Regions from separate parts of the Photobacterium sp. AWH4_225 genome, predicted to be linked through region 4. Evidence: predicted binding sites of a transcription regulator. Region 4 holds the regulator's gene; each other region holds the start of a gene.
The links. Region 4 encodes MetJ, which represses methionine synthesis genes. Its sites were predicted from a motif close to TTAGACNTNTANANGTCTAA; they were not measured.
Positions count from the first base shown of each region.

Region 1 (7,922 bases), 100 kb from region 4:
ATAACGTGGCAAGCCTAGCCGAGCAGGCCGCCGAAGCACCATCGACTAAGCTGACTGATCAGCTGGTTGCCCATGGTGAACTGTTGTCGACGCACTTATTTACCCAAATTCTCAACGAAATGGGGGCTACTGCCCAACGTTTCGATATTCGCTCTGTCATGCGTACCGACAGTCAATTCGGCAAAGCCATTCCGGAAATCGACGCCATCCGCCAACTCGCCGATGACCAGCTCCAGCCTTTGCTGGAAAGCGGTACAATTGTCGTATCCCAAGGCTTTATTGGCTCAGATAACAACGGTGAAACCACGACCCTAGGCCGTGGTGGCAGTGATTACAGCGCCGCTCTCGTTGCTGAGGCCATCAGTGCCGGAACCCTTGAGATCTGGACTGACGTACCAGGCATGTACACTACCGACCCGCGTATCACCGCCAATGCCAAGCCAATCAGTGAGATCAGCTTCAGTGAAGCTTCTGAAATGGCCAACTTCGGCGCCAAGATCCTGCACCCATCGACCTTACTGCCAGCGGTTCGTCAGCAGATCCCTGTCTTCATTGGCTCATCCAAAGCGCCTGAACAAGGCGGTACTTGGATCCGTCAGAAAGTCAGTGAACCACCGAAGTTCCGTGCTTTAGCGCTACGCTGCAACCAGACTATGGTTACCTTGACCAGTCTGAACATGTTCCACGCCTACGGTTTCCTATCAGAAGTATTCCGTATTCTGGCCGAGCATAAGATTTCGGTTGATTTGATCACTACCTCAGAGGTCAGTGTGTCATTGACCCTAGATCAAACCGATACCGGTGGTGGTGCCCCAAGCCTGCCTGCTGCGGCAATGGAGCAACTTAGCAAGTTGTGTAGCGTGGAGGTCGAGCAAGACCTTTGCTTAGTCGCACTAATCGGTAACGAACTCGGTGATGCCCCTGGCGCAGCAACCCAGGTATTTAGTCGTTTGGATGACTACAGTCCACGCATGATCTGCTTCGGTGCCAGCACTCACAACCTGTGCTTCCTGGTGAAAACAGAAGAGTCACGCGAAGTGATCAAGGTTCTGCACCAAGGCCTGTTTGAGTAAGGCTAAACGGATAAGATTCTGAATAGTAGAAAAGAAAAAGGCGCTCAATGAGCGCCTTTTTTATTGTTGTTCTGTTGCTTGATATCTTAAGCCAGGCAACAGAATGAAAGTTTCAAAAACGCAAAAGCTGACATCCATGTCGCTCTAACCCGTCTTCCCTGACGGGTAGGTTTTGAAATTTATTCTGCTGCATAGGCTAGACTATTCGAACAAAAGTTCTTAGCAAACCTACTAGCCATTAAGGTTCGGCCCCAGCCATTTCTCGGCTTCGACCAAATCCCACCCCTTGCGATCAGCATAGCTGTCACGTTGATCATCTTGGATCTGGGCGATCGCAAAGTAGCGCGAGTCTGGATGGGAGAAGTACCAGCCAGAGACCGATGCCCCCGGCCACATCGCATAACTGGTGGTCAGTGACATACCGATGGTTTCTTCGACCTGCAACAGCTCCCACAGCGAGCCTTTTTCGGTATGCTCAGGACACGCTGGGTAACCCGGTGCCGGGCGGATCCCCTGGTATTTCTCGCGGATCAGATCATCGTTGGACAAATCCTCATCCGGTGAGTAACCCCAGATATCCTTACGTACCTGCTCATGGAGATACTCAGCAAATGCCTCGGCCAAACGGTCGGCCACAGCCTGGATCATAATCGCGTTATAATCATCACCCGCCGCTTTGTAGGCATCTGCCAACTCGCGCTCACCAATACCACCGGTTACTGCAAAGGCACCAATCCAATCGGCCTTGCCGCTTTCTTTCGGCGCAATGTAGTCCGACAGGCAGTAATTGAAGCCTTTCGGTTTCTCAGTTTGCTGGCGCAGGTTGTGTAATACCTTGGCGACTTCGGTTCGCGACTCATCGGTGTACACCTCGATATCATCACCAACGCTGTTGGCCGGGAACATGGCACACATACCACGGGCTTTGAGCAAGCCTTCCTGTTCAACCCTATCAAGCAACTCGTTAGCATCATTGAACAAGCGGCGCGCTTCCTCGCCAACTTCTTCATGATCTAAGATGGCCGGATATTTGCCCATCAATGACCAGGTCATAAAGAAAGGCGTCCAGTCGATATACTGACGCAGGGTGGCAACATCAAAGTCATCAAACACCTGTACACCAGGTTTCAGCGGTGCCGGCGGAGTGTAGTTATCCCAATCAATCGCCACCTTGTTTGCCCTTGCGACATCCAAGGTAACCGGCTTAGTCTTAGGGCGCTTGCGACTATGCTGGTCACGAACCCTGACATAGTCAGCATCCAGTTTTTCGACAAAAGCAGGACGCAACTCATTAGACAGCAACGACGTACATACACCAACCGCTCGAGAAGCATTGTTCACATACACCACCGGGTGACTGTAGTTCTGCTCAATTTTCACCGCCGTGTGAGCCTTTGACGTCGTGGCCCCACCAATCAACAGCGGCAGGTCAAAGCCCTGGCGCTCCATCTCTTTCGCCACGTGGACCATCTCATCCAAAGAAGGTGTGATCAGGCCTGACAGGCCGATGATATCGACATTCTCTTCCTTGGCGACCTTGAGGATCTTCTCGCAAGGTACCATTACACCGAGATCGATGATTTCGTAGTTATTACACTGCAGTACCACACCAACAATGTTCTTGCCGATATCGTGGACATCGCCTTTTACTGTTGCCAGTAAGATCTTACCGTTTGTCGCACCCGCTTGTTTCGCAGCGTTAATATAAGGCTCTAGGTGGGCAACCGCCTGTTTCATTACCCGGGCTGATTTCACCACCTGCGGCAGGAACATCTTACCTTCACCGAACAAGTCACCGACCACGTTCATGCCATCCATCAACGGCCCTTCGATCACTTCGAGCGGCTTGGACGCATTGAGGCGCGCTTCTTCGGTATCTTCGACGATAAACTCGGTGATCCCCTTGACCAAAGCATGCTCAAGGCGTTTTTCTACCGACCAAGTGCGCCACTCAAGCGCCGACGCATCGTCTTCTTTACCCACGCCTTTATTGGCATATTCAGCAGCGATATCCAGCAGGCGCTCGGTCGAATCATCACGGCGGTTCAGAACCACGTCCTCTACCGCTTCGCGCAGCTTTTCCGGGACATTGTCATAAATTTCAAGCTGGCCGGCGTTCACGATGCCCATATCCATGCCGTTCTTAAAACAGTGGTACAGGAATACAGCATGAATGGCTTCACGGACGTAATTATTGCCGCGGAACGAGAACGAGACGTTGGACACCCCACCGGAAATCATTGCATGCGGCAGATCGCGCTTGATATCCGCAACGGCTTCGATGAAATCAACCGCATAGTTGTTGTGCTCTTCGATACCGGTCGCTACCGCAAAGATATTCGGATCAAAGATGATGTCTTCTGGCGGAAAGCCAACTTCATCAACCAAGATGCGGTAGGCATTGGTACAGATCTCCAGCTTACGCTCGCGGGTTTCCGCCTGGCCAACTTCGTCAAACGCCATCACAATTACAGCGGCACCGTAGCGGCGGATAAGCTTGGCCTGCTCAACGAATTTCTCTTTGCCCTCTTTGAGCGAGATGGAATTAACAATCCCCTTGCCCTGAATACATTTCAGGCCAGCTTCAATCACTTCCCACTTCGAGGAGTCGACCATGATTGGGACTTTGGAGATTTCTGGCTCAGAGGCACACAGGTTGAGGAAGCGCACCATGCACGCTTCGGCGTCCAGCATCCCTTCATCCATGTTGATATCAATGATCTGGGCGCCGTTTTCTACCTGTTGGCGGGCTACTTCCAGCGCCTCGTCATACAATTCTTCTTTGATCAAGCGCTTGAAACGGGCCGAGCCGGTCACGTTGGTTCGCTCGCCCACGTTGACGAATAAGGTATCTTTTTCAATAGTCAGCGGCTCAAGACCAGACAAACGGCAGGCTACCGGTAGCTCCGGCAATGCGCGAGGCGCGACCTCTGCCACAACCTCAGCAATCTGACGGATATGCTCTGGCGTAGTACCACAACAACCACCCACCAAGTTTAAGAAACCGCTTTCGGCCCACTCTTTGATATGGGCCGCCATCTCCTCCGGTGACAAATCATATTCACCAAAGGCATTCGGCAGGCCGGCATTGGGGTGCGCAGAGACCGCACACTCGGAAATTCGCGACAGCTCTTCAACATACTGGCGCAGCTCATCTGGCCCCAGAGCACAGTTCAGACCAAAAGAAATAGGGTTTACATGACGCAAGGCATTATAGAAAGCCTCAGTGGTCTGGCCCGATAGCGTACGGCCGGAAGCGTCGGTAATGGTACCGGAAATCATCACCGGCAAAGCATAGCCCAGCTCTTCAAACACGGTGTCCACCGCGAAGGCACAGGCTTTGGCGTTAAGAGTATCGAAAATCGTCTCGATAAGGATGATGTCCGAACCACCCTCAATCAAAGCACGGGTTGATTCGGCATACGCCTCAACCAGCTGATCAAAAGTAACATTTCGGAAGCCAGGATCGTTTACATCCGGCGATATAGAACAGGTGCGGTTGGTCGGGCCCAATACACCAGCCACAAATCGTGGTTTATCCGGTGTCTTTGCCGTCCACTCATCGGCCACTTGACGGGCAAGCTTGGCCGCTTCGAGATTGATCTCGGCACTCAACGCTTCCATCTCATAATCGGCCATCGCGATCGTGGTTGCGTTGAAAGTGTTGGTTTCCAGGATATCAGCACCGGCCTCAAGGTATGAGGCATGAATATCCTTGATCAATTGCGGTTGTGTCAGTACCAGTAAGTCGTTATTGCCCTTGAGATCCATGTGCCAGTCGGCAAAACGCTCACCACGGTAATCTTGCTCTTCCAGCTTATAATCCTGGATCATGGTGCCCATGCCACCATCAATGATCAGGATCTGCTCTGCCAAGCGCTTATTTAGTAAATCCTTGCCCATCAACACCGCTTTACTTCCTTATCTATTGTTACAGCTAATTCACATCCTACCATAGCAAAAATGGAAATCTAGACGTCTAAAGGGCTTTTCGTTGATTAATTTTTAACTCATTGTAAGAAATTAAAGATAGCTATCGGGCAACGATAGATTTATATTTTGACACAATTTTCAGCTTTACTTTCAAATACCATCGAGGTCACTGGATGTCAGTTTACAGCACCCTCTGTTTCCTGGCGGCAGCAGCAATGCTTATCGCCTTTGTAAACAGCAAAATAGGAAAAATGCAGACCACTATCGCCATCACTGCTGGGGCGTTGGTGCTATCTCTGGGCATCATTGTTGCCGGGCATAATGGCTGGTTCCATCTAGAAGACATTGCTGCAAGCCAACTTGGCGAGATCAACTTCGAGAGCTTCTTGCTCAAGGGTATTCTAGGTTTCTTGTTGTTCGCGGGTGGCTTGGGGATCAAACTGCCTCACCTAGAAGATCAAAAGTGGGAAATCACCACCCTGGCCCTTGCCGCCACGTTATTTTCGACCTTCTTCATCGGGTTTTCCCTATGGGGGATTTGCCAGGTGCTCGGTATCCAGCTTGATTTGATCTATTGTTTGATTTTCGGCTCGCTGATTTCACCGACTGACCCGATCGCCGTACTAGCCATTGTAAAAAAACTCGATGCGCCAAAGCGTATCTCTACCCAGATTGAGGGCGAATCTTTATTCAATGACGGCTTCGGCCTTGTCATTTTCGTTACCCTATTTACCATCGCTTTCGGTAACGAAGCCCCTACCGTTCTTGGTGTCGGCCAGCTGTTCCTGCAGGAGGCCATCGGCGGTATCGCCTACGGTTTCGCACTGGGCCTGATCTTCCATTACCTGATCAGCTCTACCAATGACCATTCGATGGAGCTGCTACTGACTTTAGGTATCCCGACCGCTGGCTACGTGTTTGCCGATGTCATCCATGTTTCAGGGCCATTGGCGATGGTGGTGTCAGGTATCATGATTGGCAACTGGACCCGCTACATTGGTTTTTCCAAGGAGAGTGAAGATCATCTCGATCACTTCTGGGAATTGGTCGATGAATTCCTCAACGGTGTGCTGTTCCTATTGATTGGTATGAGTATGCTGCAGTTCAGCTTCCATCAGGAAGACTGGGTATTGATGGTCATTGCCGTACCGTTAGTACTGCTCAGCCGTTACCTCAGCATCAAGCTGTCCTATGTTGGCTTCAACCGCTACCGCGACTACAACCCGATGTCAGTCAAGATCCTGACCTGGGGTGGCTTGCGCGGCGGTCTTGCCCTTGCGATGGCCATGGCTGTACCGGCTGGGGTGATGGTGATCCCTGACAAGAACATTGATGTGCGGGAGATTATGCTGGTGATGACCTACTCTGTGGTGGTGTTCTCAATATTGATTCAGGGTTCGACGATTACCCCGCTGATCCACAAAGCCAAACTGTGGGAAGCCGAAAATAGCCCAAGTAAATAGCTACGATAAAAAAAGACCTGCTTCGGCAGGTCTTTTTTTTGCTGGAAACTTTTTCTATTACAGTTGAAAGAACGTCCCAAGCACCAGAATGTAAATTTCAAAAACGCAAAAGTGACATCCATGTCGCTCCAACCCTGGAACGCCAGCCCGGACCGTCCCTGGCGGGTAGGTTTTGAAATTTTATCCTAGTGCATGGGCCGCATGCGTAAAGCAGGATAACTGCCTACTCTGCAAGTATTGTGTTATTCGGCAACAGGCTATTCATCTGTGGTGAAGTTGGCTTCCGAGAAATGCTCCAAGTCATAAGGAGTCTGCTGGTAGACACAGTAGTTTAGCCAGTTAGAAAACAGCAGGTGACCATGGCTACGCCAGCTAGCAATGGGTGGGTTGTCTGGATTATTGTCCGGATAGTAGTTCACCGGTACATTTGGCTCCATTCCTTCCCCGACATCCCTGACATACTCATTATGCAGGGTATCAACGTCATACTCCGGGTGACCGGTTACAAACACATTTCGCTTGTCTTTGGTCGCTGCCAAGTACACGCCGGCCTGCTCAGACGTCGCCAGAATATCTAGATCAGTATGCTCTTCCAAATACTCTGGTGAGAAGTCGGCAAAGCGGGAGTGTGGCGCCAAGAATGAATCATCAAACCCTCGCAAGATAGGGTTGTGGCAGTCATGCGTTCGGTGCCAATATACCCCAGACAACTTCTCCTTACGGGTGCGCTTAGGCAGGTCGTACAGTAGCTTCAATCCCGCCTGGGCTGCCCAGCACACAAACAGCGTTGAAGTCACATGCTCCTTAGCCCAGTTCATGATGGTTTGAATTTCTTCCCAATACAGCACATCTTCAAACTGCACCAAACCCAGCGGGGCACCCGTGACAATCAAACCATCGAAGTTACGGTCTTTCACCATTTCGAACTGACGGTAGAAGGTATCGAGATGCTCGGTCGGCGTATTCTTGGTCGGCCGGTTATCAATGCGTAGCAGTTCGACATCGACTTGTAGCGGACTATTAGAAAGCAGACGCAAGAACTGGGTTTCCGTTTCGATCTTCTTCGGCATCAAGTTTAGCAGCAGCACCTTCAAAGGACGGATTTCCTGACTCGATGCACGGGCTTCCGACATCACGAAGATATTCTCTCCCCGTAGGATATCGGTTGCTGGTAATTTGTCAGGGATCTTAATCGGCATGGGTGCTTCTCCTTAAACGTTTTTCCGTCTGCTCTGCCCCACCAGAGATGTTTAGACGTCCAGATTTCTAAATAAAACTATAAGAGATCACGCCAAGGTGCAAGCAAAACAAGATTAAAAGAATAGATGATGTGGCACGTAAAGGTGAGAAATACTCATGAAACAAGGAAGGTATGAAAGAGGCGCGATTTATTTATCGCCTGAAATGAAAAAACCCAGCCGTTAGGCTGGGTTTTGAAGAAGTGTTCAGCAAT
Region 1 is NZ_JBSWTF010000001.1:264,160-272,081, reverse strand. It holds gene lysC (lysine-sensitive aspartokinase 3) at 1-1,073, shown strand, start outside; gene metH (methionine synthase) at 1,305-4,976, opposite strand; gene ACXAD4_RS01410 (cation:proton antiporter) at 5,180-6,469, shown strand; gene metA (homoserine O-succinyltransferase MetA) at 6,727-7,668, opposite strand; rRNA gene rrf (5S ribosomal RNA) at 7,913-7,922, opposite strand, start outside.
Region 1: the regulator MetJ is predicted to act here: its motif matches at 5,037-5,056, upstream of metH (methionine synthase).

Region 2 (7,922 bases), 2.3 Mb from region 4:
ACCTCAACCCCGAATGCGGATATCGCTGCGGAGTTTATTGAAAACTACCTCCTTTCCAAAGATTCACTTGAATACATGAATAGCCAGGTACCGATTGGTGTGCCAGCGCTCACTGCTTTTTCTGAGGAGTTAGCGAATGATCCAAGAATTGAGGCTTCTCTCATCAATGCGAGCAACGGCGATGTCATGCCAAACATTCCGCAGTTGTTGGGATACTGGCACGGAATGACCGATGCCATTGCCAATATTGTTGAAGATCGAGAATCCATTGAAAAATCATTACAACGTCTTGAAACCCGTGTGCTGGCCAACGCGGAAAAAACAGAAAACTAGGAACAACCATGAAAACCATTAAAGATATCAACACATCATCGCTGGGTTTTGGCTGCTGGGCAATCGGCGGCACCTGGAACAATACCAGTGATAGCGACTCGATTGATGCGATTCGTGCGGCGGTGGATTATGGCATCCACTTCTTCGATGTTGCGCCAGTGTATGGGCTAGGGCATGCTGAAAAGGTGCTGGGTAGAGCGCTTGAGGGAGTGGAACGCTCCAAAGTAGTGATTGCGACCAAGTGCGGCCTGGTTTGGGATAGCAACAACAATGTGAAGAATGACTTGAGTGCCAGCAGTATCTTCCGCGAGGTGGATGAATCATTGGCTCGTTTGAAGACAGACCATATTGATCTCTACCAAGTGCATTGGCCTGATCCCGATACGCCGATTTCAGAAACAGCCCAAGCGCTTGCCGAGCTTAAACAACAAGGCAAGATCCGGCATGTAGGGGTATCTAACTACTCTTTGGATATGACCCGTGAAATGATGGAGGGCGTGGAAGTCGCGACTTTCCAAGGGCTGTATAACCTAATTGAGCAAAACCCTAAGAGTTACCACGGTATTCCGCTAGATTACCGGGCGCGTGATGAAGTTATCCCGTTTTGTGCTGACAATGACATCAAATATTTGCCGTATTCACCTTTGATGCAGGGGCTGCTAACGGGTAAGTTGATGCGAACAAACAACTGGGATCAGAATGATGATCGCCATAACAACCCGAAACTCAATGGGGAAGCGTTCGATACATATTTCAACTGTGTTGAAGAGCTTAAATTGCTAGCCCAGACAGCCCAAGTCCCACTGTCGCATATTGCTATCCAGTGGCTAACTCGTCAGCCTGAGGTAGGGCCGGTGATTGCAGGTGCGCATACGATTGAGCAGGTGAGGGAAAACGCACTATGCCTCAACAAGGTCTTGGACAATGAGGTATTACTGAAGGCTGAAGACATTGTCCGTAAGTGGGGCGTTGAGTAAAAGAAACTAACGGATAAAAACAAGGCCTGCAGGTTACCTGTGGGCCTTTTTATTATCGGCCTTTTATTATCGGCATTAGATTATTGCTTTCACCACAATATCTTAGTGATATGCTTGAAACACGGCATCAAGCATTTAAGGTCAATATGGAAACTCAGACCCCCATCGATAACCCGGTGTTGAACCAGGAGAGCCAGACGAAAGCCAAACGCAAGAGCCTCAGTATCTTGTTGGAGTTGGTGAAGTTTGTACAGCCATATCGTGGCAAGGTATTGGCCGCGCTGGTGGCATTGGTCTTTACCGCCTCGCTCACCTTGTCTGTAGGGCACGGGGTACGTATTTTGATTGATGAGGGCTTTTCCCAGCAATCGACTACTGAACTTGCCAATGCCATTCAGTTTATCCTTGTCGTCACCGTGCTTATCTCTATTGGGACCTTCTTCCGCTTTTATTTAGTTTCTTCGGTCGGGGAGCGAGTCAGTGCCGATATTCGGCTGGCAGTGTTTAATCACGTCATTACTTTGCATCCGAGTTACTTCGAGACCAATGGTAGCGGCGAGATCATGTCGCGCCTCACCACTGACACTACCTTATTGCAGAGCATAATCGGCTCGTCGTTTTCCATGGCAATGCGCAGTGCCTTGATGTGTTTAGGCGCGATTATCATGCTGTTCGCGACCAATATAAAACTGACGCTGATTGTATTGGCATCGGTGCCTTTTGTGTTGGTTCCGATCTTGATTTACGGCAGGCGAGTTAGAGCATTGTCGCGTAAAAGCCAAGATTCAATGGCTGATGTTGGCAGCTATGCCGGGGAAGCTATTGAGCATATCAAGACGGTACAGAGCTATAGCCATGAACAGCAGGAAAGGGCTTCATTTGCTGATGAGGTCGAGAAAGCTTTTGAGATCGGCCGCCAAAGGGTTAAGCAGCGGGCGATTTTGATTTCTGGCGTGATTGTGATTGTGTTCAGTGCCATCGCTGGGATGCTGTGGGTCGGTGGTAGCGATGTTATCAATGGGGTGATGTCAGCGGGTGATCTCGGGGCGTTCGTCTTTTATGCCATTATGGTCGCTTCTTCGTTGGCGACTATTTCTGAAGTAATGGGCGAATTACAGCGCGCAGCGGGTGCAACAGAAAGGCTGGTTGAACTGCTTCATGTCGACAGCCACATTGTTGCGCCCAGCCAAAACTCAGCCTCTACCCAATCACTGTCGGCTGAGGTGAAGTTTGATGATGTGACGTTCTGCTACCCATCTAGGCCGGATCAAGCTGCAATCAAGCAGTTACAATTGATAGCCGAAGAAGGCAAGGTACTCGCGTTAGTCGGGCCTTCAGGTGCCGGCAAGACGACTTTGTTCGAGCTGTTGCAGCGATTTTACGATCCGCAATCAGGCAAGGTTACATTGGGCGGGGTCGATATCCGTCAGTTTGAGCCCGGTGAATTACGTCAGCAAATGGCGCTGGTACCTCAGCAACCGGCTTTGTTCAGCCATGATGTATTCCACAATATTCGTTACGGTAATCCAGAAGCAACGGATGAACAGGTGATTGAGGCAGCCAAGAAAGCCCACGCCCATGAGTTTATTCAAAACTTGCCGGATGGCTACAACAGCTTCCTAGGCGAACGCGGGGTTAGGCTGTCTGGCGGTCAACGCCAGAGAATTGCCATTGCCAGGGCGATCTTGAAAGATCCGAAGATCTTGTTGCTCGATGAGGCAACCAGCGCACTGGACAGTGAAAGCGAATACCATGTACAGCTTGCTCTTGAGGAGTTGATGCGAGGAAGAACAACCTTGATTATTGCCCACCGCCTTTCAACGATCCAGCATGCCGATCAAATTGCTGTGTTCGATCAGGGTCAGCTGGTGGATATCGGCGATCACACTTCATTGATGCAAAGTAGCGAGCTATACCAGCGCCTAGTCGAGCTGCAGTTCAAGCATATGAAAGGTTAGGATTGGCTTATCGCCAAGTGGAATAATAAATACCATATAGATCTATATTGGTGCTAATTAAGTGTTTGATCTATTAACAAGGCGCTATATTATGGACGTTCAGACGTCTAAAGTAACTTGTCTGAACTCACGCATCTAAGTAAAGAAGTAGAAATGCTTATTCAAGGAAGAGCCATGAAGAAATATACCAAGCTGAATCGATGGATAATTGCGGCTGTTGCCTTAGTCGGCCTAACGGCTTGCGGCCAGCAGGAATCGTCAGTGATTAAAATTGGCGCGACGTCAGGGCCGCATGCACAGGTGGTTGAAGCAGTTGCTGTTGAGGCGAAGAAACAAGGCTTGGATATCGAGGTGGTGGAGTTTTCTGATTACATCACGCCCAATGCCGCGCTAGCTGATGGCAGTATTCAGCTGAACAGCTACCAGCACCTGCCGTTTTTGCAGAACTTCAATAAAGGCCATAACAGTGACTTGGTTTCGATTGGCGAGTCGATTCTGATGCGGATGGGCATTTACTCCAATAAATACAGCTCGCTTAACGATTTGCCAGCCAATGCACAGGTTGCCATTCCTAACGACCCAACCAATGGCGGGCGTGGTTTGCTACTGCTAGAAGATGCTGGGCTAATTACGTTGAAACCAGATGTTGGCTTCACCGCGACATTGCATGACATTGCTGAAAACCCGAAAGGGCTGAAGTTCATTGAGGTTGAGGCCGCTCAACTACCAAGAAGCTTGGATGATGTTGATGCCGCAGCCATTACTATGAACTACGTGATGTCAGCGGGCCTAAATCCTAAAGAGCAGGGTTTATTCCTCGAAGCCAAAGACGCGCCTTTAGCGGTAATGGTCATCGCTGCCCGTGAGGAAGATAAAGCGAACACTACCTACCAAAAAATCGTAGGCATCTTCCAGTCACAGCCGATTAAGGACTTCATGCAGGACACCTTCAAAGGGACTATTGAGCCTGCGAGTTAATTCTTTTGTACTTTTATTAATGAAATCCCGATAAAACTGTCGGGATATTCCATTCTCACCCTTAATAACTCGACTCATAAAGCGAAATGTCGCGCAATTAACAAGTTCATTCAAAATCATCTGACTAATTTTTTAAGTAACAGTTTCGAAGGGAGCGGTGTCGCTCCGTTAGTGATAACTGGAATAAAGATAATAACAGAGGGTTAGGTGTATGAAACTTCATGCTTTTGAGCGAATAAAGCGGCACGCTCTATGGGGAATCGCTTTCTCATTGGGTATTTCGACATTGCCTGTTCAGGCATTCGAACAGGCTCCAAACACTGTTCAATTTACGTTATAAGGGTGCCGTAACGACGGTAACCCCACACTAATTGATGGCAGTAATACTCTTCCTAATACGGATTTAAATTTCACTTGTCAAGATCCAAATAGCTTAGGGGGTAATGATACCCCATATACAACAGGTAATTTAGGTAAAGGCTGGAATGAACTCGACCTTGTTCCCCATCGTCTAATTACCCGTAATAACAATAATGGAGGGACGGTTACTTACGATGTGATTATTGCTGCAGATAATGCAGACTCTAATGGTACTTTGGGATATGACCAAATATTTGATGTTCAGCTAATTAAATCCCCAGATACTTTAAACCTGTTCTCAGATAACTCTTGTGCGCTAACAGTTGGTGAGCAACTAATAGATGACAGCGGTACAGTTACCGGTGGGATAGAGGATGTGATTTATCGTCAATTGACAATTACCCAGGGAGCTGGAACAACGTGTGTTATTGATTGGGCTAATCGACTTGCGATCGGAGCTAGTGAGTTTCCTGGCTCATCATTGCAATCGTATATGTTTGAGTCAGAAGACTTTCAAATTGGTAAGCGGACGGTTCCAATACCAGTTAAGGATATTGTTGCTACATCAATCAGGAAAGATATGAATGCAACAGCTGGGGGAAATGGTGTTGTATGGAATGTTACGAAACAAGCCACACCTGCAACAGTCAATTTAGGCAATACTTGTGATGAGACAGTTGATAACACTGCTAATGTTGCTATCCGTGTTGATTGGCAGGTTTTCCCTGTTTCTGGTGATAGTGTTTTAGTTGTGACCAATATCTTTGCTTTTAACCCTTCCTCACGAGAAATAAGTGTTTCAATTACCGATACCATTTTTGGTGACCCCGATGGTGATAGTAATGGGCAAGGCGTTATATCTCTTGATGAAGAGACATCACCTGATGTAGTTGTGTCGCCTGGTGTCGAAGCATTGATTTTGACTCATACGTATAGTGCGCCTGCCGCTGTAACTCAATTAAGCGATACGGCTGTCGCGACATTTACTGATACTGCAACAGGAATTGTTTTTTCAGAGCAACCTCAAGTCTCATTTGATTTGGATACCGATGGCGTGGGTATACAGCCGGGTCCAAGTGAATTTACGACGGCTATTATCAGTGATACCGAGAAAATTACTGGAACTGGATTGCGTTATAAAGTGACAAGCCTGACTAATGGTAGTGCTGATGGTTCATTTTCAGACAACTATATGCTTAACACGCTGCTATCACCAAGCGACTCAGATTTAGTTTGGACATCAGTAACGCAAGAAACAGATTGCTCAAATTCGTTGGGGTGTGATGTAGGCTTTGCCGAGTTCAATAAAACGATCGAGGCGGATCCCGTAACATCAACAACAGGTTCGCTCGCGGATTGGGCTTTGTTGACGGCATCTGATGGCTCTATGTCGATGAGTGGTACCGCACAATCGCCAGTGCAAATTATTGTGACCAGTTCAGCTTTGGTAGACTTAGATGTTCGTCTTGCCGTTCCTACTTTAACTGATGATTTGGCGTGTACAGTGGAGGTTAAAAACTCATCCAATGTACTTATTGAGACATTAACGTATAACTTCACTGATACCGTTAATGACATTACTCAAACCATTGACGATATCGCCCCAGATAACTACACCGGTGAAGTGACCAGTTGTGGCAACTTTGTTGGGGATACAGTCAAAATGGTTGACCTAACCTTCCCAGAGCAACCAACGTTAGCTAACTGTTCTGGTGATTTGGAATTTGTACTTGTTGCACCTGAACCACCTGCACCGGTGTATGCGGCTGTTGATAAGATTACAATGCCATACGGTGAGGAGAATGGCTGGACAATGACATTAACAGGGCCGAATACAGGAGATGATGGGATTGTATTGGTCACCAGTGATTCGCAGCCTGGTGCATTTGAGCTGTTTGAGGATCAAAATGGTCCATTTGAATTAGTTGAGGGTGACTATACCGTTACTGAGACTTTACGCGAAGGGTGGGTACAAACAGCAAGTTCTGGGTGTGAGTTTACCGTCAATCTGCCTGAGGATGAAGGTACGGTTAAACAGTGCTCATTTACCAATAAGAAACTCGGTAAAATTATCATCCATAAATTGACCAAGCCAAAATATGGTACTGGGTTTAGCTTCACGCAAAACATAGAGGGTGATTACGAGTTCATGCTCGACCATGGTCAGAGTAAGGTGTTTGAAGGTGTGGTGCCTGGCAATTATCGAGTAACAGAGAACGATCCTGCGCCAGAGTTTGAGCTTGTTGATTTGGTTTGTACTGAGTCTAAAATGGCCAATACCCAAACCAATACAATGACCAGACAGGCAGATATCGTATTGGATCCCGGTGAAGTGGTCGAATGTACTTACACCAATCGTGAAAACGGCATGGTGCTAGTGAAGAAACTGACGAATGGCTATGCAACCAACGATGAATGGAAGTTTACGTTAACCGGGCCTGGAGTTAATACCTTTGCGTTGACCCCACCGCACTTGTTCGACTTTGATGGCATCAAGCTTACTCCATACGAAAAATATACCTTGTGTGAAGTAGACATGCCTTATGGTTGGCAGTCATTCTGGATGGTTGATATCAACGGGGATAATCAATTTGATGAGCGATTGAGGCTGGAGAATAGCAATAACGACTCACCGATTAATTACTATCTTCAAGTCAGTGAGTTGTTCAACCCGGACTATGGCAACATTCAGTCTATATACGATGATTTAACGCTGTGTGTTAACTTCATTGTGAAACCAGGGCAGACCTTGTTCTTCCAGGTAGACAACAGGCAGGTGAAGAAAACAGAGCCAGTAGCTTGTTACGATAAGCCTATCTACGGTAATTATCTAAGCAATGACGATCTGCAGGCAAACACCTATATGCTTGGTGGGTATCATGTCGATACCTGTGAAGAAGCAAAAGAGGTATTGGATAAGCCTTCGTCATACGCAAGTGCTGATCATTTGGCCTCAAGGTTGTTCAATGCAAAACTGCATGAGCAGTATGGGTTGAACACCTGCCAGCAAGCACAAACGGCAATGTATGAGACGCAATCTATGCTCGAAAGCTCTGGCTACAGTGACTATGGTCATCAGCCACGAACGTGGAGCAACTGGCAAGCCAGTAATCTAATTCGTGATTTAGATACCTATATTGCAGGGTTTATGTGTCGATAACGTATAACCTTGGGTGCTAACTAAAAGGTCGAAGTGGGCTTTCCCTTCGGCCTTTTAATTTGTGAAATAGCCGCATACCCAAGGCTATTTTATGTTGTTTTAGATTATGCCCAAATAGAATGTGCAACTCATTTTGCATGTTATGTAAACGATTGG
Region 2 is NZ_JBSWTF010000001.1:2,475,497-2,483,418, reverse strand. It holds gene malE (maltose/maltodextrin ABC transporter substrate-binding protein MalE) at 1-333, shown strand, start outside; gene ACXAD4_RS11640 (aldo/keto reductase) at 342-1,310, shown strand; gene ACXAD4_RS11635 (ABC transporter ATP-binding protein/permease) at 1,457-3,268, shown strand; gene ACXAD4_RS11630 (MetQ/NlpA family ABC transporter substrate-binding protein) at 3,443-4,246, shown strand; gene ACXAD4_RS11625 (prealbumin-like fold domain-containing protein) at 4,803-7,766, shown strand.
Region 2: the regulator MetJ is predicted to act here: its motif matches at 3,360-3,379, upstream of ACXAD4_RS11630 (MetQ/NlpA family ABC transporter substrate-binding protein).

Region 3 (7,922 bases), 470 kb from region 4:
CAAGCTCAACATCACGACCCCAGTTGATACCGAAGTAGTGCTTGTCATCAACGTTAGCACCCGCGCCGAAGTCGCTCATTACCGCTACAGAGCGGTCAACGATGAACGGCAGTTTCAGGCCTACAGGGCCTAGTGAACCTGGTCCTGCACCGATAAGGGCACGGATTTCTTCTTCGGTTGCCATTTCAAGCGGAGAAGCAACGTCTTTAAGGTTTTCAGCTTTCACTTCGTTTAGCTCGTGATCACCACGGATGATCAGGGCAACCAGCTCGGCGTCGATTTCGTCAGAGGCTTTAACAAATAGTGTCTTAACGGTTTTCTCGATTGGCAGATCGAACTGCTCAACAAGCTCAGCGATAGTCTTCGCGTTTGGCGTGTCAACCAGCGTCATTTCTTGAGTTGGCGCAGCCAGCTCGGTCGCAGGGGCTAGTGCTTCTGCTTTTTCGATGTTTGCCGCGTAATCAGACTCGGTAGAGAAAGCGATCAAGTCTTCGCCGCTCTCAGCCAGTACGTGGAACTCGTGAGAGCCGCTACCACCGATAGCACCGGTATCAGCCAGTACTGGACGGTAATCAAGGCCCATACGGTCGAACGCCTTGCAGTATGCTTCGTGCATCGCATCGTAAGACTTCTGCAGACCTTCTTTGTCGATGTCAAAGCTGTACGCATCCATCATGCAGAATTCACGTGCACGCATTACACCGAAGCGAGGACGGCGCTCATCACGGAATTTAGTCTGGATTTGGTATAGGTTTAGCGGCAGCTGCTTGTAAGAGCTCACTTCGTTACGCACAAGGCTAGTGATCACTTCTTCAGCTGTCGGGCTAAGTACAAACGGACGCTCATGACGGTCAGTAAAGCGAAGCAGCTCAGCACCCATCTTTTCAGATCGGCCTGTCTCTTCCCATAGTTCGAACGGCTGAACCACGGGCATCAAAGTCTCAACAGCACCTGCATTGTTGATTTCTTCGCGAACAATGTTCTCGACCTTACGTAAAACACGCAGACCTGTAGGCAGCCAGGTGTAAAGACCTGAAGCCAGCTTACGGATCATACCTGCACGAAGCATTAGCTGATGGCTAACAACTTCTGCGTCATTTGGAGTCTCCTTCAGAGTAGAAAGAAGATAGTTACTGGTACGCATTGATGGTATCCGTTTGTTTAGATGAAAATAAGAATTGTGGGGGACAGGCCCCAGCCACCGATAACGGCGGTAACCGCATATACTACCAGCCAATTGGCCGTTAGCCAAAGGGATTGGATAGCTGCTGCGGGTAAATTGCCCTTAAATCGATAGCCCCGGGTTAGTTGACTATTCTTTGGCGCATATTTGGCGATTACCTGGAGAGCGGCTTATCCAATGCCATCACGGTCACCACATCGTTGGTAACGGTGAATTTAACATTGTAGTCGAACAGGTGGACGGCATATTCCTTGCTGTCTTCCTTGCCTTTTTTGTAGGCCGGGCGCGGATCCTGCGCCAGCACCTCTGCAATGACGGCTCTTTGGCGTGCGAGTTGCTTTCCGTTGAACTGGCTCTCGGCCTTGTCGCTAAAGACGACTGGTAAGGTTGCCGGTTCGTCATCGGCAAAGCCACCATGAGCATGAGGTAGGCTATCGGAGTAGGGGATGTAGGGTTTGATATCGACGATTGGGGTACCGTCGACCAAATCCACACCGCCGAGCTCAATGATGACATCGCTACCTTGCTGGCGCACACCCAGCAATTCGACGGCAGACATGCCAATGCCATTGGGGCGGAAGGTTGCCCGACTGGCAAAGACCCCAATGCGTTCGTTACCGCCAAGGCGTGGCGGGCGTACTGTTGGTCGCCAGCCAGCTTCCAGGTTTTGGTCAAACAAAAACAGCAGCCACAAATGGCTGAACTGCTCTAAACCCCGAACGGCCTCAAGGGCATTGGCCTCGCCTTGCAGGATGATTTCAGAGCGTGCACTGGGAACCAATCCCGGCTGGCGCGGGACGGCAAATTTCTCTTTGTAAGGGGAGCGGACAATGCCGATAGGTTCAATTTGGTAGTGCATCTTGCTTGCTTAGCTCTACAGCTGACTAGTTTATTTGACGCTGAAAATACCATAAAAATGCAAACGGCGCTTGTTGATAATGGTTATCAAATGCTATGTTATAACATATCTTATGTATTGATTGCTCTATGAGGATATGAAAATGAAAGCAGGTATTCATCCCGAGTATCGGGACGTTGTGTTCCACGACACCAGTGTTGATAAGTATTTCGTGGTCGGTTCGACACTGAAAACCGATAAAACTATTACCTGGGAAGATGGCAAGGAGTATCCGTATTTCACGCTGGATGTGTCGTCAGAATCCCACCCGTTCTACACCGGTAAACAGCGTGTGATCAGCTCAGAAGGCCGTATGGCTAACTTCAACCGTCGCTTTGGCCAGTTTGGTGGTAAGAAAGGGCAATAAGATGCAGGTATTGAGTTCGTTGAAAAGTGCCAAAAACCGGCAGCGCGATTGCCAGGTAGTGAGACGCCGCGGTCGGATTTATGTTATCTGCAAGTCTAACCCGCGCCTCAAAGCGGTGCAGGGCAGGGTAAAAAAGAAGAAGTGATAGGAAAGCCTAGAAACAAACAAGCCCCTAGATTGAGGGGCTTGTTTGTTTAGGGGGAAATGGTTATTTGAGGAGGAATATTACCAACCCTTAACAACACCACCTTGGAAGATTTCTTTAGCTGCTTCGTAAACCACTTCAGACTGGTATGCCTTGATGAAGGTCTGTACGTTTTCTGCGTCAACGTTGTCTTCACGGGCAACAATCAGGTTCACGTATGGAGACTCTTTGTCTTCAACAAACACACCGTCACGCTCTGGCGTCAGGTTGATGCTGCTCGCGTAAGTCGTATTGATGATGGCTAGCTGAACATCGTCCAGAGAGCGCGGAAGCTGGGCAGCTTCAAGCTCGACAATTTTCAGGTTTTTCGGGCTTTCTACGATATCCAGTACCGTTGCTGTCAGGCCAACACCTTCTTTCAGTTTTAGCAGGCCTTGCTGCTCGAGTAGAAGGAGTGAACGACCAAGGTTGGTTGGATCGTTTGGTACTGCGATCTGGTCGCCGTCTTTTAGCTCATCGATAGATTCGATTTTGCTTGAGTAGCCTGCAATCGGGTAAACAAAGGTGTTACCGGCAACAGCAAACTTGTAGCCACGGTCGGTGATTTGCTGGTCAAGGTATGGCTTGTGCTGGAAGGCATTGGCATCGATAGAACCTTCTTCTAGTGCGGCATTCGGTGAAACGTAATCGGTAAAGGTGATGAGCTCAACATCTAGGCCGTATTTCTCCTTGGCTTCTTTCGCTGCAACTTCAGCTACTTGTTCTTCAGCGCCAGCCATAACCCCAATTTTAACTTTGCTGTTATCAACCACTGCGTCTTTTTCGCCACAACCGGTCAGTACCAATGCTGATGCCAGGCCGGCGACGGCGAATAGGTTCTTCAAATTAAAAGCCATGTTACTTCTCCTTAAAACTGGGGTTTTCCGTAATACTAGATGGAATATGGTTATTCTGTTGTTTGTTATCGGCGTTGTTCGTTATTCGTGCCGCTCGTTACCTGTGGTCGAAGCGCTTGACCAAATGGTCGCCGGCAGACTGGATCAGTTGAACCAGAATAACCAGCATCACCACGGTGATCAGCATAACGGTACCGTCAAAACGCTGGTAGCCGTAGCGGATACCGACGTCACCGAGGCCGCCGCCACCGACAGTACCGGCCATTGCCGAGTAGCTCACCAGGGTCACAAGGGTGATCGTGACCGCATTGATGATGCCCGGTAGCGCTTCAGGCAGCAGTACCTTGCTGATGATCTGGCGTGGGGTCGCCCCCATTGCCTGGGCCGCTTCCACCAAACCGGTTGGCACTTCCAATAGCGCTCCTTCAACCAAGCGGGCAATAAATGGGATCGCGCCGACAGTCAATGGCACGATAGCTGCCGCAGTACCGATTGAGCTGCCCACCACAAAACGGGTGAACGGGATAATCGCTACCAGCAGGATAATAAATGGGATAGAGCGACCGATGTTGGTCACGATCCCCAGCACTTTGTTGAGCGCCGGGTTGGCCAGCAGGCCATTTGCTTTGGTCAGGTGCAGGGCAACGCCGACCGGGATACCGATCAAAAAGCCAATAAGGCCAGATGCAAAGACCATGATCAGGGTTTGGCCGAGGGCATCGATCAGTAGATCAACCAAACGTTCGTTCTGGGTCCACCAGGTGGTAATTGAATCAAGCAACATAGCCCAATACCTCTACATTTACTTTGTGATCGCGAAGGAAGTTAATGGCTTGTTCTGCCGCTTGTTCGGTTCCGAAGAACTCGGCCAGCATCAGACCGAACTTGACGCCCCCGGCGTAGTCCATGTCTGAGCTTAGGATACTGATATCAATATTGAACTCGCGAGCCACCTGGGAAATCAGTGGGGCATCGACCGACGCACCGGTAAACTCAAGGCGGATCAGCGGGTAGCTGTTGTCGACGCGGGATTCAACCATCCGGGCACGGTAGTCCTCCGGAATGGAGAGATCCAAGGTTGAGCGGATAAACTCGCGTGCCAATTCGGTTTTTGGGTGGGCGAAGATATCGCCGACCGGGCCTTTTTCGACCAGTTCACCGCCCCCGATAATCGCCACTTCGGAGCAGATGCTTTTGACGACATCCATTTCGTGGGTGATCAGCAAGATAGTCAGGTTGAGCTTGCGGTTAATTTCTTTAAGCAGTGTCAGGATCGACTGGGTCGTCGCTGGGTCAAGGGCGCTGGTGGCTTCGTCACACAGCAGCACTTTTGGATCAGAAGCCAGTGCACGGGCAATCGCCACACGTTGTTTCTGACCACCACTTAGGTTGGATGGGTAGGACTCGCTCTTGTCAGCCAAACCAACCAGCTCTAGCAATTCGTCGACCTTGGCTTTGATAGCAGCTTTGCTGATACCGGCCAGTTCTAGAGGCAGGGCAACGTTGTCGAAAACGGTACGGGACGACAGCAGGTTGAAGTGCTGGAAGATCATGCCGATCTTGCGACGGGCCTGGGTCAGTTCTTTGTTTGAGAGTTGCGTTAGGTCGATACCATCAACAATGACATGACCGCTGGTCGGGCGCTCGAGCAGGTTAACACAGCGGATCAGGGTACTTTTACCGGCACCGGAAGAACCAATTACCCCGAAGATGGTGCCCTGTTCAATGGTCAGGTTGATATCACGCAGAGCGTGGATCTCCTTGGCCCCTTGATAGAAGACTTTATTGACTCTGTTTATTTCTATCATCGTTTTTCCCAAATCCTATACCGTGTTGATGACGGGCACGCCCATCAGTGGCGGCGACCGGTATATTGTTATGTTGTGTATTGCATTTACATTATTTTATTGATGCTTGAAGCCTGTCTGCCAATTGCATCTATGGCTTTGATGCTATGGGCTAACATAAATGAAGTCAATAGATATTTTTACGTCTGGACGTCTAAATGTCTTTATAGCCATAATATCAGTGTGACAATTATAGGTTGTTCTTCTTTATAGGGTTGAGAGAAACAGGTGAATCCCATTGCCAGCCGTGCCATAATTTGGGGCATAACGAATACAGCGAGACAGAGGGCTGACGCTTGGCCAAACCAGCAGTTTTTATTGACCGTGATGGTGTGATTAACATCGATCATGGCTATGTTCACACGACCGATGACTTTGAATATGTCGAGGGTGTGTTTGAAGCTTGTAAGAAACTTAAGGCGATGGGGTACATGTTGGTATTGGTGACTAACCAGTCTGGCGTTGCCCGTGGCATGTTTACCGAAGACGAGTTCCTGACCCTGACCGAGTGGATGGATTGGAACTTTGTCGACAACGGTGTTGAATTCGACGGTATCTACTACTGCCCGCACCACCCAACAGAAGGCAAGGGTGACTACCTGCAGGATTGCAACTGCCGCAAGCCTAAGCCTGGGATGTTTATCTCTGCCCGTGACTTCCTCAAAATTGATATGGCTGGCTCGGTGATGATCGGTGACAAGGCCGATGACATGAAAGCCGCAGCTGCAGCCGAAGTGGGGACTAAAATCCTGGTCCGTACCGGTAAAGCAATCACCGAAGAAGGTGAGCAACTGGCTGATGCTGTACTCGATAGTGTCGCTGATGTACCTGCCTGGTTAGCTGCGCGATAATCTAACCTTCATTTGTTATCAAGGCCGCACTCTGCGGCCTTTGTTTTATCTTTTTCCTGCTAAATCTCTTCCTCTACGCCGTTGTTATTATAAAGTTAAAATAACCGGGCGTTTTTCGACGCTGTTTTTTCGCCATTTGCGGATGGTGGTATCGAGGTTATGAACTTTGCCTGTTTAACATGGAGTAGTTAAAACATGCTGTCATATTTCTTGCGTCGTTTGGCACTGGTGGTCCCGACGTTCTTGGGGATCACAATCCTTATCTTTGCCATTACTCGCTTTGTCCCCGGCGGGCCTGTCGAGCGGATGCTGGCCAATATGCAGGCACAAGGTGATGGTGCTGCTGCGATGACATCGGCAGGCGGTAACTCAGCATTATCAGAGGATCAAATTGCCGAGTTGAATGCATTTTATGGTTTGGATAAGCCTGTTGTAGAGGCCTACACCGAGTGGCTCGGTAAATTAATGGTACTGGACTTCGGCGAGTCTACCCGTTATTACGAACCCGTGTCCGATATGATTGCTGAGCGGTTGCCGGTATCGCTGTTCTACGGCGGCATGACATTTTTTATTAGCTATTTTATTTCTATTCCCCTCGGTTACTACAAGGCTCTCAAGCACGGCTCGGTGTTTGATTCCGGCTCATCCATATTGATTTTTATCGGTTATGCCTTACCCGGCTATGTTGTAGGGGTTCTGCTCATTACTTTGTTCAGTTATCACCTGGAGTGGTTCCCGATGGGGGGATTTGTAGGGGATGATTTCGATGACTACGAAACCTTTTTCGAGCGGGCCAAGGATGTGATGTGGCATGCGGTGCTGCCACTGATCTGCTACCTCATTGGCGACTTCGCCACCCTGACTATGACAATGAAAAATAACCTGATGGAAAACCTTTCATCGGACTATATCCGTACCGCAATTGCCAAAGGGTTACCGTTTAATAAGGCGGTTCGCAAGCATGCCTTACGCAATAGTCTGATCCCGATTGCCAGCCATTTTGGCAATTCCCTGCTGTTCTTCATGACCGGTTCGTTCCTGATCGAGGTTATTTTCAATATTGATGGCATCGGCTTACTTGGCTACGAGTCGATCATCGAGCGCGATTATCCAGTGGTGATGGGCATTGTCGCCATCAATGCCGGCATGCTGTTGATGGGCAATATCATTTCCGATATTTGCGTTGCCCTCGTTGATCCTCGAGTGAGGTTTGGAGCCTGATCATGTTGAATTTAAACCCTCTCACCCTGAAAAAGATCAAGCGCTTCAAGGAAATTAAACGAGGATATTGGTCTTTCTTATTGCTGTCGTGCCTGCTGGTCCTGTCGATTTTTGCCGAACTGCTGATCAACAGCAAGGCATTGGTGGTGAAATACAACGGGGAGTATAGCTTTCCGGTGCTATCGGATGTTCGTTTGGCAACGGATTTTGGCCAGGCTGCTGCAGGTGAGACGGATTATCGTTTATTACAAACAACGTTTGTCGAGCAGGGCGGTGACAACTTTGTCATCATGCCGCTAGTACCCTGGAACCCCTATGAGCAGGACTTTTCTAGGGATTTTCCGCCGACGGCTCCGAGTGCTATCGATAAGCACTATTTAGGCACGGATGTGATTGGCCGCGATATTCTCGCCCGCCTGGTTTATGGCTTCCGCACGGCAATGGGGTTTGCTTTGATAACCATGGTGATCTCCTACGCGATAGGAACCGCAGTTGGTTGTGCCATGGGCTTTTT
Region 3 is NZ_JBSWTF010000001.1:631,618-639,539, forward strand. It holds gene ACXAD4_RS03210 (proline--tRNA ligase) at 1-1,144, opposite strand, end outside; gene tsaA (tRNA (N6-threonylcarbamoyladenosine(37)-N6)-methyltransferase TrmO) at 1,338-2,042, opposite strand; gene ACXAD4_RS03220 (type B 50S ribosomal protein L31) at 2,185-2,448, shown strand; gene ykgO (type B 50S ribosomal protein L36) at 2,450-2,593, shown strand; gene ACXAD4_RS03230 (MetQ/NlpA family lipoprotein) at 2,674-3,489, opposite strand; gene ACXAD4_RS03235 (methionine ABC transporter permease) at 3,587-4,273, opposite strand; gene metN (methionine ABC transporter ATP-binding protein MetN) at 4,263-5,297, opposite strand; gene gmhB (D-glycero-beta-D-manno-heptose 1,7-bisphosphate 7-phosphatase) at 5,633-6,187, shown strand; gene ACXAD4_RS03250 (ABC transporter permease subunit) at 6,383-7,408, shown strand; gene ACXAD4_RS03255 (ABC transporter permease) at 7,411-7,922, shown strand, end outside.
Region 3: the regulator MetJ is predicted to act here: its motif matches at 5,475-5,494, upstream of metN (methionine ABC transporter ATP-binding protein MetN).

Region 4 (7,922 bases):
GAAGTGTACCTTGCCCAGAGTCAGGCGGCAAAGCGGCGAAAAAAGGCGCATATTGGTTGATCTGGGCAGCACGATTGATTACTATACGCCGCCTGAATTTGGCGTATTGGTAATGTAACCGTTACGCTCTGTTATTAACGACGTGTGGTGCCCGGCTTAGGATCGGGAGAGCGACACGGCCTTACTTTTGAGGTTATCCCATGAAACAAGGTATTCACCCAGAGTACACTGCAGTAAACGCTCGTTGTTCTTGCGGCAACACTTTCGTATTTAACTCTACTATGGGTAAAGACATCAACCTTGATGTATGCGACAAGTGTCACCCTTTCTACACTGGTAAGCAGCGTCAGGTTAGCTCTGGTGGTCGTATCGACAAATTCAACAAGCGTTTCGGTGCGCTTTCTAGCAAGTAATTTGCCAGATGAATTTCGAAAAAGGGGATGCGCAAGCATCCCCTTTTTTATGCCCGCGATAACCCCTCTTTTATTCCAGTATTCCGCTTGTTTTATTCCCGATCTGTATACCAGAACCTGCCAGAGTGGCGAATCCGTCTTGCTGCTTCCGCTTCAGCCGTGCTATTCCCCATCGATGTTGAACATTCGGTCCGGGAATCATTGGATCGACCAGATGTTCGGTGCTAGGATTTTGTGCTGCCATAGAATATGATCTATGTCCAAATTCCAAAATAAAGTCACCTCCAGTCAGGATTTCGAACACTATGTCTGAAGATTTTCGCCAACAGGCCCTTCACTACCACGCATACCCAGTACCAGGAAAAATTGCTGTCGAGCTCACCAAGCCAGCCAATACCGTAGAAGATCTCGCTCTTGCTTATAGCCCGGGCGTGGCTGAGCCGGTACGTGAAATCGCGCAAAACTCAGAAAATGTCTACAAGTACACAGGTAAAGGCAACATGGTTGCCGTTATCACCAACGGTACTGCTATCCTTGGCCTGGGTAACCTTGGCCCGCTGGCTTCGAAACCTGTGATGGAAGGTAAGGCGCTGCTGTTCAAACGCTTTGCTGGCCTGGACTCGATTGATATCGAAGTGAAGCACCGCACCATCGACGAGTTTGTTGATACGGTGGCGAACATTGCTGATACGTTCGGTGGTATCAACCTGGAAGATATCAAGGCCCCTGACTGCTTCGAAATCGAAAAACGCCTGATTGAGCGTTGCCATGTTCCTGTATTCCATGATGATCAGCACGGTACGGCGATTGTGACTGCTGCGGGTATGCTCAATGCTCTGGAACTTCAGGGTAAGAACATCAACGAAGCGGTGATTGTTTGTCTGGGTGCCGGTGCTGCGGCCGTAGCGTGTATGGAACTGCTGATCAAATGTGGTGCCCAGCGCGAGAAAATCTACATGCTGGATCGCAAGGGTGTTATCCACACCCGTCGTGACGATATCAACGAGTATAAGCAGCTGTTTGCCAACAACACGGATAAGCGTACGCTGGAAGATGTGATTGAAGGCGCGGATATCTTTGTTGGTGTATCAGGTCCGGATCTGCTTGCCCCTGAAGCGCTGAAGCTGATGGCTGACAAGCCTGTGGTGTTTGCGTGTTCTAACCCAGATCCTGAAATCAAGCCTGAGCTGGCCCATGCGGTACGCGATGATTTGATCATGGGTACGGGCCGTTCGGATTACCCGAACCAGGTGAACAATGTTATCTGTTTCCCATTCATCTTCCGTGGCGCACTTGATGTCCGTGCCAGCGAAATCAATGATGAGATGAAACTGGCAGCCGTTGATGCCATCCGCGCATTGGCCAAAGAGCCAGTACCGGCAGAAGTGGTCGTCGCCGCTGGTGCTGACAAGCTTGAGTTTGGCCCTGAATACATCATTCCTAAGCCAATGGACCCTCGTTTGCTACCACGTGTGGCCAAAGCGGTTGCCCAGGCTGCAGTCGATTCGGGTGTTGCCCAAATTGACATGCCGGTTGGCTACATGGAAGCGAAATAATTTCCGTATTGAGCCAAGCAAATAAAAAACCAGCCGAAGGGCTGGTTTTTTTATGGTCATAATACGCTGGCATTATGAGGAGAAAGTGATGGTTTCACTTACTCGTTGATGTCTTCGTAGGTGATCCCCATTTCTTCCATCAGCGCTTTGGCTTCGGCTGGCAGATCGTCCGGGCGATCTTTACGGATGTCGTCATCGGTAGGAAGCGGCTGTCCGGTGTAAGCGTGCAGGAAGGCTTCGCACAGCAACTCACTGTTGGTTGCATGGCGCAAGTTATTGACCTGACGGCGGGTACGCTCATCGGTCAGGATTTTTAGAACCTTCAATGGAATCGAAACTGTAATTTTTTTTACTTGTTCGTTTTTCTTACCGTGTTCCGCGTAAGGGCTGATGTATTCGCCATTCCACTCTGCCATTTTTTACCTTCTCAGCGATATAAAAGTGATGAAATATAGTATGCCTGAATTTTAGCGGGATTTACCGCCATAAGCAAAGACATATAGACGTCTAGAAGTGTTGACGTCTTCGGTGTTTGTCGCTATGTTGTTGCATAAAAGTTATTCGGCAGGGCCACCCTGACAAGGAAAGTAAAAATGAGTGACAAGAAGCTAGCTACCGTCGCTGTTCGCACCGGCATCGAATCTGATACCCAGTACAATGCTGTGGTACCTCCTCTCTATTTAACCTCGACCTACAGCTTTTCGCAATTGGGCGAGGTGCCAGAATTTGATTATTCTCGCTCGGGCAACCCGACCCGTAACACATTGGCCGATGCCCTGGCAGAGCTAGAAGGAGGCGCTGGCGCAGTGGTGACCAGCTGTGGGACTGCGGCAATCAACCTGTTGGCTTCTGCGCTGATTGGCCCGGATGATTTGATTATTGCCCCGCATGACTGCTATGGCGGTACTTATCGTTTGTTTAATACCCGCGCAGCCAAGGGTGATTTCAAAGTTCGCTTTATTGATCAGACCGATCCGGCTGCAATTGCCGAAGCTCTGGCCCTCAAGCCCAAGCTGATTTGGGTCGAAACTCCGTCGAATCCATTGTTGCGCATTGTTGATATTGAAGAAATTTGTGCTTCAGCTAAGCAAGTTGGCGCGCTGGTGGCGGTAGATAATACTTTCCTGTCTCCGATCCTCCAGCAGCCGATTGCCCTTGGTGCCGATTTTGTTGTCCACTCCACCACTAAATACATCAATGGTCACTCAGATGTTGTCGGTGGGGTATTGATCTCCAAGCAGGCAGAGCATGCCGAGGAGATTGCCTGGTGGGCAAACTGTATCGGTGCCACCGGCGCGCCGTTTGATGCCTACATGACGTTACGCGGCCTGCGTACACTGGCGCCGAGAATGCGTATGCATGAAGAAAACAGCCGCCAGATCCTGACTTACCTGCAACAGCAGCCGCTGGTAGGTACCATCTACCACCCGAGCCAACCAGAGCATCCGGGCCATGCGATAGCACTCAAGCAGCAGAAGGGCTTCGGAGCCATGCTCAGCTTCGAGATTGCCGGCGGCATGGCACAGCTTGAAGTGTTTGTTAAAACACTAAAATGTTTCTCATTGGCGGAATCGCTAGGCGGTACGGAAAGCTTGATCTGTCACCCTGCGAGCATGACCCACCGTGCGATGTCTGATGAGGCCCAGGCCGAGGCAGGGCTTAAGCCTTCCCTGCTGAGATTGTCGGTTGGCCTTGAAGATCCTGAGGATTTGATTGCCGATCTGGAGCAAGCTTTCAACAAAGCGGCGGAGGTAGCATAAATGAGTCATCCTGTTACGCGTCAATTGCATAAGTTTGGCGGTAGTAGCCTAGCGGATCCTGAGTGCTACCTAAGAGTGGCCGAGATCTTGCGCGAGTATTCCAGTGAAAACGATCTGGTTGTTGTATCGGCAGCAGGCAAAACCACCAACCGCCTGATTGAATGGCTTGAATTGCTCGACAAAGACGGCCGCCAGGCTCATGAGGCCCTACAGTCTCTGCGTAGCTTTCAACAGTCATTGATTGAATCATTGCTCGACGGCGAAGCGGCGGATGAGCTACTGACCCAGCTGCATCTTGAACTGGGTGTGCTTTCAGGTATGGCGGAAAAGCCACTGTCAGAGGCAGAGCAGGCCAAGGTCTTGGGCCATGGTGAACAATGGTCGGCCCGTTTGTTGGCAGCTTTGCTGACCAAGCTGCAGCTACCAGCTGTCAATCTTGACTCGCGCTGCTTCCTGCGGGCTGAGCGCTCAGCCCAGCCGGAAGTTGACCGTGCCCAGTCCTGGCCGTTGCTCAAGGAGCAGTTGGCTCAGTACAGCCAGCAACGTGTTGTGATCACCGGTTTCATGGCGCAAAACAGCGTGGGTGAGACGGTGCTGCTTGGCCGCAACGGCTCAGACTATTCTGCAACTGTTATCGGGGCTTTGGCTGATGTCGACAGGGTAACGATTTGGAGTGATGTGGCCGGTGTTTACAGTGCCGACCCGCGTAAGGTCGCCGATGCCTGTTTGCTGCCATTACTTCGCCTAGATGAAGCCAGCGAGCTGGCCCGTTTGGCGGCGCCAGTTTTGCATAGCCGTACCTTGCAGCCGGTCGCGCAAAGTGCGATTGATCTGACGTTGCGTTGCAGCCATCAGCCAGAGCAGGGTTCGACACGGGTGGAGCGGGTTCTGGCGTCGGGACGCGGTGCCAAGATCATCACTTCGCTTGATGAGGTATGCCTGATCGAGCTGTCGGTGACCCGCGCCCATGATTTTGCGCCGATTGCTACCGATATCGAACGCTTTTTGCAGCGAACTCAATTGCAGCCGCTTGCCAGCAGTTTCGAGCCGGATAAGGGCCGGGTACAGCTGGCTTATACCGCCGAGGTCGTTAACAGTGTTCTAGCCCAACTTCAGGATAGTGGTATTGCCGCCGAGTTGCGCTTGCGCGAAGGTTTCTCGCTGGTTGCAGCGGTAGGGGCCGGCGTGGTGAACAACGCGGTGCATTGCTATGGGTTCTATCAGCAGCTTAAAGGGCAGGCGTTGGAGTTTATTGCTGAGTCTGAATCAGGGTTGAGTTTGGTGGCGGTACTGCGTAAGGCCGATACCGATAGTTTGATCCAAGGTATTCACCAAAGCTTGTTCCAGGCCCAGAAGCGAATTGGTTTGGTGCTTTGTGGCAAGGGGAATATCGGCAGCCGTTGGCTGGAATTGTTCGAGACCGAAAAAGCCACTTTGGAAAAGCGTCATGGTATGAGCTTTACCCTGATTGGTGTGGTTGATAGCCGCCGTCACTGGATTGATTTTGACGGAATTGATGCCAGCCGTGCCCAGCATAGTTTTGATGATGAGTCGATTGAATACAGCGGAGATGAGTGGTTGTCGGTGCTGGCCCACAATACCTACGACGATGTTATTGTGCTGGATGTTACCGCCAGCAGTGAGCTGGCTGCGCGTTACCCGCAGGTTGCAGAGTCGGGTTTGCACCTGATCTCGGCCAACAAGGTAGCAGGCTCGGCTTCGGGTGAAAGCTATCATCAGGTGCTTGATGCGTTTGCCAAGAGCAGCCGTTTCTGGCTCTACAATGCAACGGTGGGAGCGGGCTTGCCGGTTAACCATACGGTGCGTGACTTGCGCGAAAGCGGTGATGAGATCATTGCCTTGTCGGGTATTTTCTCCGGCACGCTATCATGGCTGTTCCAGCAATATGATGGTTCGGTACCATTCTCCCAGCTGGTTGAGCTGGCCTGGCAGCAGGGGCTGACCGAGCCGGATCCGCGCCATGATCTGGATGGCAGTGATGTGATGCGCAAACTGGTGATCCTCGCCCGAGAGTCAGGCTTGTCGCTTGAGCCAGAGCAGGTCAAGGTGGAAACCTTGGTGCCTGACTCATTGGCATCGCTAGGGGTGGATGACTTCTTCGAGCAATCTGTCGAGCTGGATGAGCTGCTCCACGAGCGCCTGCGCAAAGCGCAGAAAGAAGAGAAGGTATTGCGCTATGTCGCAAGGCTTGATCGCCACGGCAAGGCAGTGGTTGGCATTGAAGCGCTATCTCGTGAGCATGCTTTGGCCAATTTGCTGCCGTGCGACAACATCTTTGCTATCGAGAGTCGTTGGTACCGTGATAACCCGTTGGTGATCCGTGGGCCGGGTGCTGGCCGCGATGTGACGGCAGGGGCGCTGTTATCTGATATCAACCGCTTGGCGGCAATGCTATAAGTCGCATGTTCGGAGTGAGATCTTACGGACTTTATGTAGTGTAAATTATTGCCTTTCTTGTGATGAGTGGTGACTTAAACTGGGTGGTAATTAAATCGCCAGTTTTAGTCTCTGTGAGAATGCTCTATACCCTAAAAGCTCGCTATTAGCGGGCTTTTTTGTTATCTGCCAATGTTGAAGTTCTTGCAATTTGAAGTTGAAAAATATTCATGATCATCATGTTGACATTAAATTGGTTACAAGACATTCTGTAGACATATAGACGTCTAAACGGTTATTTGGATGACGTCAGTTTTAGGGAGCGGCCGAGAGCCAACAAGAGTAAGGAATGGATTATGGGGTATTCATACGCAAGCCACTTGGATTCACTGAACCAGAATATTGCAGACATTGACGGCAACATCAATGTGTCTTTTGAGTTCTTTCCGCCAAGCAGCGAGCAGATGGAGCAGACGCTGTGGAACTCCATTCACCGCCTGAAGACGCTGCAGCCAAAATTTGTCTCGGTGACTTATGGTGCCAACTCGGGTGAGCGTGACCGTACCCACTCGATCATCAAGGACATCAAAGATCAAACAGGTCTCGTTGCCGCGCCGCACCTGACCTGTATCGATGCGACCCGTGATGAGCTGCGTACCATTGCCCGCGACTACTGGAACAACGGGATCCGCGATATCGTTGCCCTGCGTGGCGATCTCCCTGAACAAGGCGTGAAGCCGGATATGTACGCAGCCGATTTGGTTGAGTTGCTGCGCTCTGAAGCCGACTTCGATATCTCGGTAGCGGCTTACCCTGAAGTTCACCCGGAAGCCAAGAGTGCCCAGGCGGATCTGATCAACCTCAAGCGCAAGGTCGATGCCGGTGCCAGCCGTGCCATAACCCAGTTCTTCTTCGATGTGGAAAGCTACCTGCGTTTCCGTGACCGCTGTGTTGCGGCGGGTATTGATGTGGAAATCGTACCGGGAATCCTGCCGGTCTCCAATATGAAGCAGGCCAAGCGATTTGCTGATGCCAACAATGTTAAAATTCCAGGCTGGCTGGAAAAGCAGTATGAAGGGTTGGATGATGATCTGCTGAGTCGCCAGATGGTGGGGGCGAGCAACGCCATCGACATGGTACGTGTACTGAGCCGTGAAGGGGTGAAAGACTTCCATTTCTATACCCTTAACCGTGCCGAGCTGACCTATGCTATCTGCCACACGCTAGGGGTTCGTGCTAAAGGGTAAGCACGGTTACAAGTACGGGCCACAGATAAAAGAAAAGCCGCATTAAGCGGCTTTTTTTATGTTCTTTGGATATGGCTTACAGGGCAACCGGGCTGCCTGCTGAGTCCATGTCCTTCAGCTCGGCCAAAACTTCCTCTGCCCAGTCAATCCATGCCTGGCGGTTATGGATCGCGCGGCGAAGGGTTAGACGGTCAAGACGGGATTGGCGATCTAGGTTTTTATGATCAGCAAAATGGATTTTTTCCATTTCGTTATAGTGGTTGATCAGCGTATGTGACTCTTCAATCAGGCCTTCTAGTTGCTGCTGCATTGGCTCGGAGTTGTGCACACCGCAAACTACCAGCTTGGCAGAAAACTCATCGCGGATGGTTGGGTTGCGTGCAGGCTCTTGGAACCACTCAAACAGCGCCTGACGGCCAAGATCGGTAATAGAGTATACTTTACGATCTGGTTTACCCTCTTGCGGTTCAAGTTTACAGGTTACCTGGTTGTTGCCGGCCATCTTGTTCAGCTCGCGATACACTTGCTGGTGGCTGGCTTTCCAGAAAT
Region 4 is NZ_JBSWTF010000001.1:164,552-172,473, forward strand. It holds gene rpmE (50S ribosomal protein L31) at 201-413, shown strand; gene ACXAD4_RS00845 (malic enzyme-like NAD(P)-binding protein) at 719-1,969, shown strand; gene metJ (met regulon transcriptional regulator MetJ) at 2,068-2,385, opposite strand; gene ACXAD4_RS00855 (O-succinylhomoserine (thiol)-lyase) at 2,563-3,729, shown strand; gene ACXAD4_RS00860 (bifunctional aspartate kinase/homoserine dehydrogenase II) at 3,730-6,147, shown strand; gene metF (methylenetetrahydrofolate reductase) at 6,483-7,373, shown strand; gene ACXAD4_RS00870 (PadR family transcriptional regulator) at 7,450-7,922, opposite strand, start outside.